2 regions of the Lawsonibacter sp. LCP25S3_E2 genome follow, and region 1 is predicted to be linked to the other one. Evidence: riboswitches for the same ligand, from Rfam matches in the RefSeq annotation. Region 1 holds a riboswitch; the other holds the start of a gene.
The links. Region 1 has a riboswitch for glycine ahead of ACTQ3R_RS07525 (alanine/glycine:cation symporter family protein). Riboswitches for the same ligand answer to the same signal wherever they lie in the genome.

Region 1 (7,981 bases):
CCCTTCCCTCCTCCCCCAGCTCCTCCAGTCCGGCTACCTGCCGCCGCCAAAGGGTGGAAAAATCCTCTCGGTCCAGCCGATCCAGTCCTCGCACACAGGCCTCCATCAGTCTTTTGGCTGGCCCGGCACTGCGGTTCGCCACTCGCTCCAGCAGCTGCCCCAGAGGAGGGGAACCAAGCTCTAGTTCCCCTTCCACCAGCGCCAGGGCCTGAGCCATCTGTCTCAAACTCCTGCTCTTCCGGCGCAGAGTTTCCGCTGCCTGAAATCCCAAATATCCACACCCCGCCGCCAACAGCGTCGCTCCTATGAGATGGACCATTTACCTCAACTCCTCTATGTGATAGCTGCGCTTTTCTCCGTCCCTCCGAATTTGGACGCAGTAACGAAACAGCCGCTTTTCCATCAGCGCACGGTACACCGGTCTGCGCTCCAGGTCCTCCCATCCCGCCCCATGGGCGGTGGCCAGCAGTGTGACGCCACACCCCGCCGCCGTCTCCAGCGCTGCCACATCCTCGGGGGCGGTGATCTCATCCACCGCCAGCACTTGTGGGTTCATGGCCCGCAGAAGGAGCATGAGTCCCTGGGCTTTTGGACAGCCCTCCACCACATCGGTACGGGGCCCCACCTCCAGCTGCGGTTCCCCCTGAAAGAGGGCGGCTACCTCTCCCCGTTCATCCGCCAGAGACACCCGCAGGGGACAACACCCCTCCCCCCAGGACACGGCACGGATCAGGTCCCGGAGCAGGGTGGTTTTTCCCAGTCCCGGAGGAGAGAGGATCAAGGTATCCGCCAACCGTCCCCCTGGACACAGCCCGTCCAAAACAGGGGCGCAGGCCCCCTTGATCTGCCGGGCTATGCGGATGCTGGCCGAGGAGAATGCGCGCAGGGCATGGATCTGCCCTGCTTCCATGGCGGCAGTTCCGCACAAGCCGATCCGGTGCCCCCCCTGGATCGTCAGGTATCCTTGACGCACCTGAGGCAGTACTGTGTGTACCGAAGCCTGACTGGCGATTTCCAAAAGCTGCTCCAACTCTCGGCTCTCCACCGGTGCTCCCCCCAAAGAACGCTCCCCCTCCGGCAGCAGGGCGGTCATGGGCCAGCCTGTCCGCAGCCGCAGTTCCTCCACTCTGCCCTGGTCCGCCTCACTCAGCGCCAGGGCCTCCCGCCGCAGGCGCTGGGGAAGTGCCCCTACCGCCTGGCGATATGCCTGGGATGCTTTTGTCTTTTGCATAACTTCACCCGCCTTTGTCTCATCTATATGAGGACAGGCCCGGCCATATGCAAAAAAATACCGGCGGCCCTGATAGGGCCGCCGGTCAAAGCGGTTTTATTTTTTTATGGTCCTGTTGAAATAATCCCGGCTCAGCCTGGCCACCACACCGGACAAGGCCAACAGGCCCACCAGGTTGGGGATAGCCATCATGCCGTTCAAGGTGTCGGCGATGCTCCACATGAGTTTCCCGGAGCCCGTGGACCCCACCACGCACATCAGCACAAAGGCTGCTTTATAGACGATTTTGATCACCTTATTCTCCCCTGTCAGATAGCCCCAGCACCGCTCACCATAATAGCTCCAGCCCAGAATGGTGGAAAGGGCAAAGAACAAAAGGCTGACTTGAATGATAAGGCCACCCAGCTCACCGGGGAGAATGGTATTGAAGGCCTTCACCGCCGCGGCACCGTTGGAGGTATGGGCGGCCAGCGCAGTCTCTCCCAGCTCCAGGCCGGACAAAAGCACCGTCAGAGAGGTGATGGTACAGATGACAATAGTGTCGATGAACACCTCAAACACTCCCCACATAGCCTGCTCGATCGGTTCGTCGGTGGAGGAGGCAGCGTGGGCAATGGGGGCAGAGCCGAGTCCGGCCTCATTGGAGAACACACCACGGGCAAAACCCTGCTTCATTGCTACCATGAAGGCGTAGCCAAACACACCGCCGCCCACCGCCTCCATACTGAAAGCGCTGGTCACAATGTTGGCAAGCACACCGGGGACATCTCCAATGCGCATAACGATCACGACCACACCGGCCAGGATATAGAAGATGGCCATAAAGGGCACCAGATAGGAGGCCACCTGACCAATGCGCTTGACACCGCCGATGACCACAACGGCCACAATAACGGCCAGCAGTACGCCCGCCACCCTGGTGTCCATCCCGAACATTCCATTCATGGCTCCGGCAATCTCGCTGGACTGGGCGATATTACCGATTCCAAAGGAAGCGACACCGCCCAAAAGGGCAAAGAGCACGGCCAGGGGCTTCCAGCCCTTGCCCAGGCCCCGCTCAATGTAATACATGGGGCCGCCCTTGTGGGTGCCATTCTCATCGGTCACCCGGTACTCCAGAGCCAGGGCGATCTCGGCATATTTGGTACACATGCCAAAGAAAGCAGATACCCACATCCAAAACACAGCGCCGGGGCCCCCGATGAAGATGGCGCCGGTAACACCGGCAATGTTGCCTGTACCCACGGTGCCCGCCAGGGCAGTGGTCACCGCCTGGAAGGGGGACAAATTGCTCCCATGGTCTTTGTCTGACTTACGAAACAGAGATCCCACTGTATTTTTCATAATGTAACCAAACCGGCGCACCTGAACCCAGCCGGTGCGGCAGGTGAGAAACACACCAGTCCCCACCAACAGTGCCAGCATAATCGGGCCCCACACAAAGCCGCTGACTGCGCTGTTGACCGTGGTGATCATTTCCATCATGTTAATCCTTCCCCTCTCTGCAACATAGCCCAAACAGACAAACAGAGGAGTCCGGCCCGATGCCAAACCCCTCTTTTCCAAGCTATTGACGGCGATCCCGGCGGGTCCGGATTGGCCCCGATCCGTTTGCGCTGTCTCTGTCCTTTTGCCTGAGAGATTGACGGCGGAAGCTCCGCCGTTTTGCACCTTCGGCCCCCGCACAGGGCGGGTGTCTCCAGAGTGCCATCCGTCCACAGTCCTCGTACCTGAGAGCGTTACACCGTCGGTGGGCCCGTTAAAACGGGGCCGCTTCCCTGTGAACATCGTCTGGCCTGTTCAGTTGTCCGTTTGTTAAGGACAATTATATGCTCACAGCACACAAATTACAAGAAAATTTTCCGGTCGATTGCTTTATTTCGCTAATATATACAAAATATTTTTATATTCCCTCCAGTATTTCGGTATCTACTACAAAAACAGGTTTTAAAACGTCCCCATTCTCCCATATCTTGCGTTTGTTCTCCCCTCTTCTCGGCTCTCTGACAGGCAAATCTGCAACTTTGCAGAAAATACTTTGCAAATCTGTATTGCTTTTTCCCTGGCACCAAGGTATAATGTCACCATATTCGCGTACAAGTGTATTTGCCAGAAAAACATTTTTGTGGCAATTCCGCGCGAGCAACCTATTTGGAAAAGGAGTAAGAATGATGAAAAAGTTTCTTGCAAGCGCTCTTTCCGCTGCTATGATGCTGAGCCTGCTGGCCGGCTGCGGCGGAGGAAATACCTCTTCCGGCTCCACTCCCAGCGGTTCCGCCAGCACCGGCAGCTCTGCCGCCGCCGGTGACAAGGTTGTCAAGATCGGTGTCTTTGAGCCTGCCACCGGCGACTCTGCTTCCGGCGGCAAAAAAGAGATGCTGGGCATGCAGTTTGCCAACTCTGAGACTCCCACTGTCACCGTGGGCGGCGAGGAGTATCAGGTCCAGCTGGTCTACGCCGACAACGGCTCCACTACCGATAAGGCCCCCACCGCCGCCGCGCAGCTGGTCAGCGAGGGCGTGGCTCTGGTGCTGGGCTCCTATGGCTCCGGCGTGTCCATTGCCGCCAGCCCCACCTTCAGCAATGCAGGCATTCCCGCCATCGGCGTCACCTGCACCAATCCCCAGGTAACCGCCGGCAACGACCACTACTTCCGCATCTGCTTCCTGGACCCCTTCCAGGGCACCGTTCTGGCCAACTTCTCCATGGATAAGTTCCAGGCTAAGACCGCCTATTGTCTGGGCGAGGCGGGCAACGAGTACGACCAGGGCCTGATCGCCTTCTTCAAGACCGCCTTTGAAGCGGCCGGCGGCAAGGTCATCACCGACTCCTTCCCCACCAACAACTCTGACTTCAACTCCTACCTGAACAAGGCCAAGGCTGAGGGCGCCGATGTTATCTTTACCCCCGTGTCCATTGCCTACGCCACCCAGATCATCACCCAGGCCGCCTCTCTGGGTCTGGACATCCCCTTTGTGGGCTCCGACACTCTGGACGACAACATGGTTCTGGAGGCCGCCAAGGGCACCAACATCCAGCTGTACGTCTCCACCTTCTATCAGGAGGGCGGCAACCCCACCTTCGATGAGGGCGTGAAGAATTACATCAACACCGCTTCCGGCGCTCTGGACGCCAATGGCGGCAACGACACCGTGGCCGCTGTCACCGCTATGGGCTACGATGCCTACTATGTGGCTCTGGAGGCCATCAAGGCCGCCGACTCCGTGGACCCCGCCGCCATCAAGGCCGCGCTGTGGGATGTGGAGTATGACGGCGTGTCCGGCCACATCGCCTTTGACGACACCAACGGCGATGCGGTCCGCGATACCGCTTACATCAAGCACTCCACCAACGACGGCGCCTGGGAGCTGGAGACCCAGCAGACGGTGGCTCAGTAAGTCCACCCCGCACACAACGGACTGGATATTTGGCGGGGGCCCCACAGGGTCCCCGCCAAATCCTGATTATTCCCCGGCTGGGCCGCCTCAAAAGGAGGCGGGCCTTCCTCTTTTTGAGACAGCCCAGCGTCCCAACCACACATACATAATTGGGAGGAAATTCTATGGAATTTTTTATCTCCACCCTGCTGTTCGGCATTTCCGTGGGCGGCCAGTATGCTCTGATCGCCATCGGGTACACCATGGTATACGGCATTCTGCGTCTGATCAACTTCGCCCATGGTGATGTGTTCATGGTAGCCGGTCTGATGGGTATTTATCTGAACACCTTCCTGGCCGCCTGTCTCTCCCCTGCCCTGGTCATCCCTGTCATGCTCTTGCTGGTGCTGGTGCTGACAGTGGCCCTGGGCTTCTGCATTGAGCGGGTGGCCTATAAGCCCCTGCGCACCGCTCCCCGCATGTCGGTGATGATCTCCGCCATCGGCGTGAGCTATTTGCTCCAGAACTCCGCCACCTATATCACCGGCGGCCAGCCCATGATCTACCCCTCTATCCCCTTCCTGTCCGACACCATCACCGTGGCCGGAACCTCCATCAAGTGGGTAGTTATCCTCACCCCCTTCCTGGTGGTAGCCCTGGTAATCCTGCTCACCCAGCTCATCAACCACACCAAAATTGGTATGGCTATGCGCTCGGTGGCCAAGGACTTTGAGACCAGCCAGCTCATGGGCATTAAAATCAACTCCGTCATCTCCACCACCTTCATCATCGGCTCTGCCCTGGCGGCGGTGGGCTCCATGCTCTACTTCACTACCTACTCCTCCGTAGTGCCTACCGTGGGCTCCATGCCCGGCCTGAAGGCCTTTGTGGCGGCGGTGTTCGGGGGCATCGGCTCTATTCCCGGAGCGGTGATCGGCGCCTTCCTCATCGGCATCTGCGAGAACTTTGTAAAGATCCTGCCCTTTGAGGGAGCCACCACCTTCGTGGACGCCTTTACCTTCGCCCTGCTCATCATCATCCTGGTCTTTAAACCCACCGGATTGTTCGGGGAAAAGGCCACCGATAAGGTTTAAGGAGGTGCCCACAATGACATTGCAGAAAAAAGATAAAACGGGCGCTCTCATCGGCCTGGCCGCCGCGGCGGCCTTCCTCATTCTGGTCATCGTGCTGGAAAACACCCTTGCCCCCACCAGTCAGCTGTTTGTGGTGCTGAAAAAGGGTGCGGTCTACTCTCTTGTGGCCGTGTCCATGAACCTGCTCAACGGCTTTACCGGCCTGTTCTCCCTGGGCCAGGCGGGTTTCATGCTTCTGGGCGCCTATACCTACGCCATTCTCACTGTGCCTGTGGCTGTGAAGGATCAGGTATATTACCTCTTCGGCGGCTCTGCGGTGAAGTTCTCCCTGCCCGACCTCTTCGGCGGGCTGGACACCCCTGTGGGGCTCATTCTGGGCGTGATCCTGGCCATCCTGCTGGGCGGGTGCGTGGCCGCCCTGTTTGCCTGGCTCATCGGCCTGCCCGTACTGCGTTTGAAGAGCGACTACCTGGCCATCGCCACCCTGGGCTTTGCGGAGATCCTCCGGGCCATCTTCCAGTGGCAGGCCCTGGGTCCGGTCACCAACGGCGCCAATATGATCACCCAGATCCCCACCTTCAATAACTTCAACATCACCGGACCGGACGGCAAGGTGGTCCTCTATCTCTCCGCTTTCTTCCCCCTGCTCATTGCCACCTTGTGCATCATCGTCATCGTAATGCTCATCAATTCCTCCTACGGCCGGGCCTTCAAGGCCATCCGTGAGGATGAGATCGCCGCCGAAGCTATGGGCATCAACCTCCCCCGGCACAAGATGCTCTCCTTCTGCATCTCTTCCTTCTTCGCCGGGGTGGGCGGCGCCTTGTTTGCCATGTTCGCCAACAACGCCCAGGCCAAGGTCTACACCTCCACCATGACCTATGAGATCCTGCTCATCGTGGTCATCGGCGGCATCGGCTCCATCTCCGGCTCCTGCCTTGCCACCTTCCTGTATGTGGCCTGCTCGGAGTGGTGGCTGCGCTTTTTGGACAACAAGATGGTGTTCACTTCCACTATGCAGCCCAAACGCATCGCCTTCATCGTCATCTTCGCCGTGGTGGTCATCGGGGGCGCTTTTCTGCTCATCCGCCGGGAGCGCAAGGGTCCCGGACGAATGTGGGCAGAAATTCTCACCTGGATCGTCGCCCTGCTCCTGCTGGGCTGGCTGGGCTACTTCATTGTCACCGGCTCTCTGAACGTTCCTCTGATGGGAACGGGCTTCCGCATGGTGGTCTTCTCCGTCGTCATTATGATTGTGGTGCTCTTCTTCCGCCAGGGCATTATGGGTGACAAGGAATTCACCGATCTCTTCCTGCGCGGCAAGAAAGCCATTGGAAAGGAGGGGGCGAAATGAGTTTGGACAACGTCCTTCGCCTGGAACACATCACCATGCAGTTTGGCGGCGTGGTGGCGGTCAATGATCTGTCCCTGGAGGTAAACAAAGGGGAGATCGTGGCCCTCATCGGCCCCAACGGTGCCGGTAAGACCACCGCCTTCAACTGCATCACCGGGGTTTATGAGCCCACCAACGGCCTGGTCTCTTTCTGCGGAGCGCCCATGGTGCGCAACCACCCCCAGGGGAAAATGGCCAAAAGCTATCTGGGGGAACACCGGGACCTGTATACCGCCCGTCTGGATGTATCCGACCGGAAAGCCCTTTCCGCCATCGAGGCCCAAAAGGATCCGCAGGTCAAAACTCGTATGCAGGCGGACTACGACAAGGCTCTGGAAATCCGAAAGGCAGAAGAAAAGAAGCGTGACCCTCTTGCCTTTACTGACAAGATTCTCAACCCCTCTCCGGATAAAATCACCCATCTGGGCATCGCCCGGACCTTCCAGAATATCCGCCTGTTCTCCAAGCTGACGGTGCTGGAAAACGTGCTCATCGGCAAGCACATGCGGGCCAAGCAGAACGTCTTTTCCGCCACCTTCCGTCTCAATGCGGCCGAAGAAAAGCGGATGCGGGAGGAATCTCTGGCCCTGTTGGAGGAGCAGAACCTGCTTCATCTGAAGGACGAAATTGCCGGTTCCCTCCCCTATGGCCTGCAGCGCCATCTGGAGATCGCCCGTGCCCTGGCCACCTCTCCCAAGCTGCTGCTTCTGGACGAACCGGCGGCGGGCATGAACCCCCAGGAGACCCAGGAGCTCACTGACTTTATCAAGCAGATCCGGGACGAGTATGATCTTACCATCCTGATGATCGAGCACCATATGGATCTGGTCATGCAGATCTCTGACCGTATCTATGTTCTGGACTTCGGCAAGCTCATTGCCCACGG
Region 2 (7,981 bases), on a different contig from region 1:
AACAGCCTATGGGTGAGGCAGCTGGAGCGGCTGGACATCCACCTGGTGTTGGGGTGGGTGGGGTGCTATGTGGGCGGCTGGTATCTGCGCCACTATGTCATTGGACGCCTTTCAGAATTTGCGCTCTATGCTTTGGGCATTCTGGGGCTGGTATTGACGCTGATGGGGCCCAGGCTTCTGGGAGGAGACCGGGCGCTTTGGTATGGCTATACCACCCCCAATGTGGTGCTCACCGCCGCGGCCTTCTGTACCCTGTTTCGGTATGTGCTGGGGGTCAGTGAGGAGCGGTCCCGGAAACGGGCGGTCTATGAGGTGGGGGCCTATGCCTTTGGCATATACCTGTTCCATCAGCTGTGGGTGATGGTGTTCCAGTGGTTTGGAATCTCTATGCTGTCCCTGCCGGTGGTCCTGGCGGTGCCTCTGTTTGCCCTTATTTATTTCCTGCTGTCCCTGCCCTTTGCATGGCTCATCAGCCTGATCCCTGTGGTAGGGGAGAAATTGAGCTGAGTGAGTGGGGGGCAACCGCCGGTTGCGAAGGTTCCAAGGGCGATTGGTGGACATTTTACCCGTCAGCTGCTACCATGGAGTCATCCAAGCGGAGAGGAGAGATGGATGTGACCTTGGGGGAGCGAATCTACCAGGAACGAACGGCCCGGCGCCTGTCCCAGACGGACCTGGCGGAAGCGCTGGAGGTATCCCGGCAGTCGGTGTCCAAGTGGGAGACCAATGCATCGGTGCCGGATTTGGATAAGCTGGTCAAAATGTGCGAGCTGTTTGAGGTATCCATGGACAGCCTGGTACGGGGGATTGAGCCCCAGGAGACGACAGACGATCCACCAATGGCTGCGGCACCGCAGAAGGAATACAGTCCGAATATTCGAATCGTCCTGGGGTTGATGCTGGTGTTTTTCGGCCTTTTCGTCTTTACCTTACTGGCCTTTTTTCGGCACGCAAGGCTGGACGAGGCCCTGGTTTGGAGCGCCCCGCTGCTGGTGACCGGGGGAATGAGCCTGAAATTTCCAAAGCACCCGGTTCTGGCGGCGTTCTGGGGACTGTGGGGGCTTTATACACTGGTGCTGACCCCGTTCCTTTTCTTGAGTGCCCGGAAGGTCTTGGTATTTTTTGTAGGAGACTTGATTCTGACCGGAGTGCTGATTATCAGCACCCTGAGGATAAAAGAGCGGGAAAAGGACAACGAATAAACGATAAAACAAAGCAAGGCCCGAGACCATTGGTCTCGGGCCTTCTTGTTCAGGTTTTGGGGTGTTACATCTGCTCAGGGTGATACTCCTTGCAGGTGCACTTCTTCCACTTCAAGCCGCTGCCGCAGGGGCAGGGGTCGTTGCGGCCGATCTTGATCACCTTGCGGGCGGGCTGCTTCTTTACAGTGCCGTCGTCGGCGCCGGACTCGCCGGTGACCTTGGCCACCCGCTCCCGCTTGACCTCCTCGTTCTTTCTCAGACGGACCAGGAACAGCCGGCGCAAAGTCTCTTCCTGAATGGCGGCTACCATCTGCTCGAACATCTCGTAGCCTTCCTTCTTGTAGGCCACCACGGGGTCGGTCTGGGCGTAAGCCCGCAGACCGATGCCCTGACGCAGCTCGGTCATGGCATCGATGTGATCCATCCAGTACTCGTCTACCACCCGGAGCATGATGACCCGCTCCAGCTCCCGCATGATGGGGGAACCAAATTCCTGCTCCTTGGCCTGATAGACGGCCTGGGCCTTGTCCAGAACCAGCTGGGTGAGCCCCTCGGCATCATACTGGCTGAGCTCCTCGTCCGAGAGCATGAGCTCTCCCACAGGCAGGAACATGGTGCGGAAGTGGGAGATGGCTTCCTGGAAGCCATCGGCGGTCATGTGGTTCTGCTCGCCGATGTGGCCCTGGATGGCGGACTCAATCATGGTGCGGAGCATATTCTGGATCGAGGCCTGGAGGTCCTCGCCGTCCAGAACCTGGCGGCGCTGCTTGTAGATGATCTCACGCTGGGTGTTCATCACGTCGTCATACTGCAGCACGTTCTTACGGGTCTGGAAGTTCCGGGACTCTACCTGCTTCTGGGCGTTCTCAATGGCGCCGGAGAGCATCTTGGCATCAATGGGGGTATCCTCGTCCACGCCCAGCTTCTCCATCATGTTCATCACCCGCTCAGAGCCGAACAGGCGCATGATGTCATCTTCCAGGGACAGGAAGAACCGGGTCTCGCCGGGGTCGCCCTGACGGCCGGCACGGCCGCGCAGCTGGTTGTCGATACGCCGGGACTCGTGACGCTCGGTGCCCAGAATGAACAATCCGCCCACTTCCCGGACCTTGTCGGCCTCGGCGCGGATCTCGTCTTTATATTTGGCCTCCGCCTCAGAGAACTGTTTCCGGGCATCCAGGATCTCCTGGTTGTCCGTCTCAGCAAAGCCAGTGGCTTCGGCGATGAGCTCATCGCTCATGCCGGCCTTGCGCAGATCGGCCTTAGCCAAAAACTCCGCGTTGCCGCCGAGCATGATGTCAGTACCACGGCCGGCCATGTTAGTGGCCACGGTGACGGCGCCGAACTTACCAGCCTGGGCCACGATCTCAGCTTCCTTTTCGTGGTTCTTGGCGTTCAGAACGTTATGCTTGATGCCGCGGCGCTTAAGGATCTCAGAGAGCTCCTCAGACTTTTCAATGGACACAGTACCCACCAGTACGGGCTGCCCCTTGGCGTGACACTCCTCGATCTGGTTGACAATAGCCCGGAGCTTGCCGGCAGTGTTCTTATAGACCACGTCGGGGTCGTCGATACGGGCCAGAGGCTTGTTGGTGGGGATCTCCACGATGTCCAGCTCATAGATGGTGCCGAACTCCTCCGACTCGGTCATGGCGGTACCGGTCATGCCGGAGAGCTTGTCATAGAGACGGAAGTAATTCTGGAAGGTGATGGTAGCCAGGGTCTTGGACTCGTTGGCCACCTCCACGTGCTCCTTGGCCTCGATGGCCTGGTGGAGGCCCTCGTTATACCGGCGGCCGAACATCAGACGGCCGGTGAACTCGTCCACAATGATGACCTGGCCGTCTTTGACCACGTAGTCGATGTCCCGCTTCATTACACCACGGGCCTTGATGGCCTGGTTGATGTGGTGAGAGAGGGTGGTGTTCTCCATATCGGCCAGGTTTTCCACCTGGAAGAACTGCTCGGCCTTTTGGATGCCCCGTGCGGTGAGGGTAGCGGTGCGGGCCTTTTCATCCACGATGTAGTCCGCATCGATGCTGGTATCCTCTTCCTCTTTGTCGTCTACCTTGGCGATGCGCTGGCACTTGAGCTTGGAGACGAACTGGTCGACAATGGTGTAGAGCTGGGTGGACTTTTCGCCCTGGCCGGAGATGATCAGGGGGGTGCGGGCCTCGTCGATGAGGATGGAGTCCACCTCGTCCACAATAGCGAAGGCGTGGCCCCGCTGGACCAGCTCCTGAGAGTAGATGGCCATGTTGTCCCGCAGATAGTCAAAGCCGAACTCGTTGTTCGTGCCGTAGGTGATGTCTGCCTGATAGGCGGCTTTCTTGGCCTCACCCACCACGCCGTGAATCACCAGGCCCACGGTCAGGCCCATGAAACGGAACACCTTGCCCATCCACTCGCTGTCGCGCTTGGCCAGGTAATCGTTGACGGTAATAACATGCACGCCCTTGCCTGCCAAAGCGTTCAGGTAGGCAGGAAGGGTAGCCACCAGGGTCTTACCTTCGCCGGTCTTCATCTCGGCGATCCGGCCCTGGTGCAGCACGATGCCGCCCACCACCTGGACCCGATAGGGGCGCATACCCAGCACACGCCAGGCAGCCTCACGGCAGGCGGCAAAGGCCTCGGGCAGAATGTCGTCCAGAGTCTCGCCGTTGGCAAGGCGGGCTTTCAGCTCGGGGGTTTTAGCCTGAAGCTGCTGGTCAGTAAGGGCCTTATATTCCTCCTCCAGAGCGTCCACCTTGTCGGCGATGGGGTAGATGGACTTCAGCTCCCGCTGAGAGGAGGTGCCAAAAAGTTTGGTAAACAGGCTCATAACGAAAACACCTCTCGGTTGCAGATTTGCGACAAAATTTGCGCATAGTAATACATTTTAGCTAATCGTGATAGAGTATATCACACTCAGAGGTTAGAAAAAAGACCAAATTGTAAACTTTTACTGTGAAACTAAACAAAGAAACTGGGGGAGACTGCTAGGAATCCGTGACTGACGTATAATTGTTCGCCAGGGGTTGACAAATGTTCCCTGCTGTGGTATGGTTACCACGCAACTGAATAGGACAGACGAAGCGCCCAGGAAAATGGCCAAAGCGGCCTGCCGAAGGAGTAACACTCTCAGGTTTCCCTATGGGGATGAGGACTGTGCGCGGATGTAACTCTGGAGAAGCTCGTTAAGCCGAGTGCCGAAGGTGCAAAGCGGGGACGGTTCACGCCCTGCCAATCTCTCAGGCAAAAGGACAGAGGAAACAGGTGCCCTGGGGGCATCTGCTTTATGCGCACGGTTTGGTTGCCGGGCGTATATTCTCCGGAGCGGTCGATTCTATCGGTCGTTCCGTTTTTTTATTTTTTAGGAGGGAGAAAATCAATATGTCCGAATTCATCGCTTCGGTAGAGGAAGTGCTCTACCCAATTGTGGCTAACATCAACGTCTATTTGTCCAACTACATTCTGGTGTTCCTGCTCATCGGCGTAGGCCTGTGGTATTCCATCAAAACCCGGTTTGTCCAGGTGCGCTGCTTTGGAGAAGGGATGAAAAAGGTCTTTGGCAACCTGTCCCTCAGCGGCGGGAAGCAGGAGCACGGCATGAGCTCCTTCCAGGCTCTGGCCACCGCCATTGCTGCCCAGGTGGGTACCGGCAACATCGTGGGTGCCTCCGGCGCCATCCTGGCCGGCGGACCAGGCGCTATTTTCTGGATGTGGATCATTGCCTTCTTCGGTATGGCTACCATCTATGCCGAGGCTACTCTGGCCATCAAGACCCGCCGGAAGGACCCGGACGGCTCCTATCACGGCGGCCCGGTGTACTACATTACCACCGCGTTTCAGGGTGCGTTCGGTAAATTCCTGGCCGGCTTCTTTGCGGTAGCCATTATCCTGGCTCTGGGCTTTATGGGCTGCATGGTGCAGTCCAACTCCATCGGCTCCACCTTCCAGACCGCCTTTGGTGTGCCCTCCTGGATCGTGGGTATCGTGCTGGTGGTGGTGTGCGGCCTGATTTTTGTGGGCGGCGTGCAGCGGCTGGCCGCGGTGACGGAGAAGATTGTCCCCGTCATGGCTGTCATCTTCCTGGCCGGCGGCCTGGTGGTACTGGTCATGCGGGCTGCCTACATTCCCGCTACCTTTGCCATGATTTTCAAGTATGCCTTTGAGCCCCAGGCCATTATCGGCGGCGGCTTTGGCTATGCCCTGAAGGAGGCCATCAGCCAGGGTGCCAAGCGTGGCCTGTTCTCCAATGAGGCCGGTATGGGCTCCACTCCCCACGCCCACGCCCAGGCCAATGTGAGCGACCCCCACGACCAGGGCGTAGTGGCCATGATCGGCGTCTTCATGGATACCTTCGTGGTGCTGACCCTGAACGCTCTGGTGGTCATCTCCACCCTATATACTCCGGACGGACCTCTGGCGGAGTGCGGCGCTGCCGCGGCCAGCACGACTCTGAATAAGGCCAACCTGGCTCAGACTGCCTTTGGCAGCGTGATGGGAACGGAGGCCGGCGCCATGTTTGTGGCGGTGTGTCTGTTCTTCTTCGCCTTCTCCACCATTCTAAGCTGGAACCTGTTCGGCAAGATCAATGTGGTCTATCTGTTTGGCAAGAAGTCTGCCAAGATTTATTCCGCCATCGGCCTGGTATTTATTTTCCTGGGTACTTTGATGTCCAACGATCTGGTGTGGGAGATGACGGATATGTTCAATAACCTGATGGTCATTCCCAACGCCATCGGCCTGTTTGCCCTCACCGGTATGGTGGTCAGCTCTACCCACGGGGTTGGGACCTGCAAGAAGTAAAAAGTTCTCGTTCGCCCGGCCTCTGGGAGGAGGCCGGGCTTTTTTCCTTTACGAAGGGGAACGGACATGGTATGATGGAGAAAATAAGGAAAACAGTGAGGAATTGCCCATGGAAGCCTGGAAGAAAAACAGCGTATACACCCTAGAGGTGGATGGATATACGGCCGAGGGTATGGGAGTCGCCCGGCTGGAGGGCCGGGTGGTGTTTGTCCCCGGCACCATCCGGGGGGAGCAGTGGCAGGTGCAGCTGCTGAAGGTCAACAAACATGTGGCCTGGGGCAGGGGAGTGCAGCTGCTTCGTTCCTCGCCGGAACGCTTGGAGCCCGATTGCCCGCTCTACGGCCGGTGCGGGGGCTGCCAATTCCGGCACATGACCTATGAGGAGGAGCTGCAGGGGAAGCGGCAGCGCATTCAGGATGCGCTGAGCCGTCTGGGCGGGGTAGAACTACAACTATCCGATGTATTGGGCGCGGAAAATACAATGCGTTATCGGAATAAGGTGCAGTTTCCTGTATCTGTGGAGAAAAATGGACTGGCAGTGGGATACTACCGCAGCCGCAGCCACGATGTACTGGACGCCCCGGACTGCGCGCTCCAGCCGGTGAGTGTGACTGCCCTTCGGCAGGCGTTTAAGGAATGGATGGAGGAATATGCCGTTCCTGCTTACGAGGAAAAGCAGGGCACAGGACTGGTGCGCCACCTCTATGTGCGCACCAACAGCCGGGGAGAGAGCCTGGTGTGTGTGGTGGTCAACGGGAAGAAGCTTCCCTATGAAGCGGAGCTGGGGCAGCGCCTGGTCCAGGCGGAGCCGGGGCTTGTGGGGATTGTGCTCAATGCCAACACACGGGATACCAATGTGATCCTGGGACCGGAATCCCGCACCCTCTGGGGGCGGGATTGGCTGGAGGAGGAGCTGTGCGGCCTGACCTTCCGGCTGTCGGTGCCATCCTTCTTTCAGATCAATCGTGCCCAGACTCAGCGGCTGTATGCCCTGGCCCTTGACTTTGCCGGTCTGACCGGGAACGAGACGGTGCTGGACCTCTATTGCGGGATTGGCACCATCTCCCTGGCCATGGCCAAGGAAGCGGGGAAGGTCATTGGGGCGGAGATCGTCCCTCAGGCCATTGAGGACGCGAAGGAAAATGCCCGGCGAAACGGCCTGGAAAACACGGAGTTTTTCTGCGGTGATGCGGGAGCGGTGGCGGAGAAGCTGGCACAGGAGGGCGTGCATCCTCAGGTGATTTGTGTTGACCCACCCCGGAAGGGGCTGGGAGAAGAAGTCCCCGCGATCTTGGCCGGGATGGGACCGGAGCGGATCGTCTATGTGTCTTGTGACCCGGCCACACTTTCCAGGGATGTAAAGCGCTTCGGAACGCTGGGCTACCGGGCAGTCCGGGCCCAGGGCGTGGATCTGTTTCCCCGGTGTGCCCACGTGGAGACGGTAGTATTGATGTCAAAGGTCGGAGTGGAATACGCTTGAAAGCCCAGTAATACTGCGGTTTTCGGGCAATCGGGCAAATGTGGCATCGGGCAAAGCGAACGCTTCTCGGTAACTTATCCAAAGGCAGATCGGGTCAAAAAGTGTGAGAGTTGAGTTGCCACGATAGATGTTACTATGTTGAGTTGCCGAGTTAGATGTTGGGGTAGTTGTGGCTGTGAGATAGATGTTACTTGTTGAGTGATGAGCGAAATATTATTAAGGGAGGAGAGGCTATAATTGACAGAAATTGAATATAGAAAACTACTCATTGATTCAGTGCGTGCCGGAGATTACCCTGAAAAAGATGGACTGCTTGAATTGTTGAATATTTGCTCATTAAGGTTTGAAAAAACTAATGTTTTTACCAGAAACTTATGGAATCATTTCCAAGAGTATATTCATATTTGTATCGTTCCGGAGAAGATGATTGAGTTAAAGAAACACGCCGATTATCTTAAAAAAATGATATATGAGATCTATCCTCCAAACGATGATTATGAGCTGTGGG

Region 2: it holds a riboswitch for glycine, as region 1 does, so the genes downstream of both, ACTQ3R_RS14790 (alanine/glycine:cation symporter family protein) here and ACTQ3R_RS07525 (alanine/glycine:cation symporter family protein) in region 1, are expected to answer to the same signal.

The regions. Positions count from the first base shown of each region.
Region 1 is NZ_JBQKJL010000006.1:144,482-152,462, reverse strand. It holds gene ACTQ3R_RS07535 (stage III sporulation protein AB) at 1-319, opposite strand, end outside; gene ACTQ3R_RS07530 (stage III sporulation protein AB) at 320-1,231, opposite strand; gene ACTQ3R_RS07525 (alanine/glycine:cation symporter family protein) at 1,328-2,716, opposite strand; glycine riboswitch at 2,852-2,936, opposite strand; glycine riboswitch at 2,940-3,022, opposite strand; gene ACTQ3R_RS07520 (ABC transporter substrate-binding protein) at 3,403-4,629, shown strand; gene ACTQ3R_RS07515 (branched-chain amino acid ABC transporter permease) at 4,794-5,702, shown strand; gene ACTQ3R_RS07510 (branched-chain amino acid ABC transporter permease) at 5,716-7,056, shown strand; gene ACTQ3R_RS07505 (ABC transporter ATP-binding protein) at 7,053-7,981, shown strand, end outside.
Region 2 is NZ_JBQKJL010000023.1:33,083-41,063, forward strand. It holds gene ACTQ3R_RS14775 (acyltransferase) at 1-507, shown strand, start outside; gene ACTQ3R_RS14780 (helix-turn-helix domain-containing protein) at 609-1,202, shown strand; gene secA (preprotein translocase subunit SecA) at 1,267-4,023, opposite strand; glycine riboswitch at 4,356-4,458, shown strand; gene ACTQ3R_RS14790 (alanine/glycine:cation symporter family protein) at 4,575-5,993, shown strand; gene rlmD (23S rRNA (uracil(1939)-C(5))-methyltransferase RlmD) at 6,103-7,473, shown strand; gene ACTQ3R_RS14800 (phospholipase D-like domain-containing protein) at 7,711-7,981, shown strand, end outside.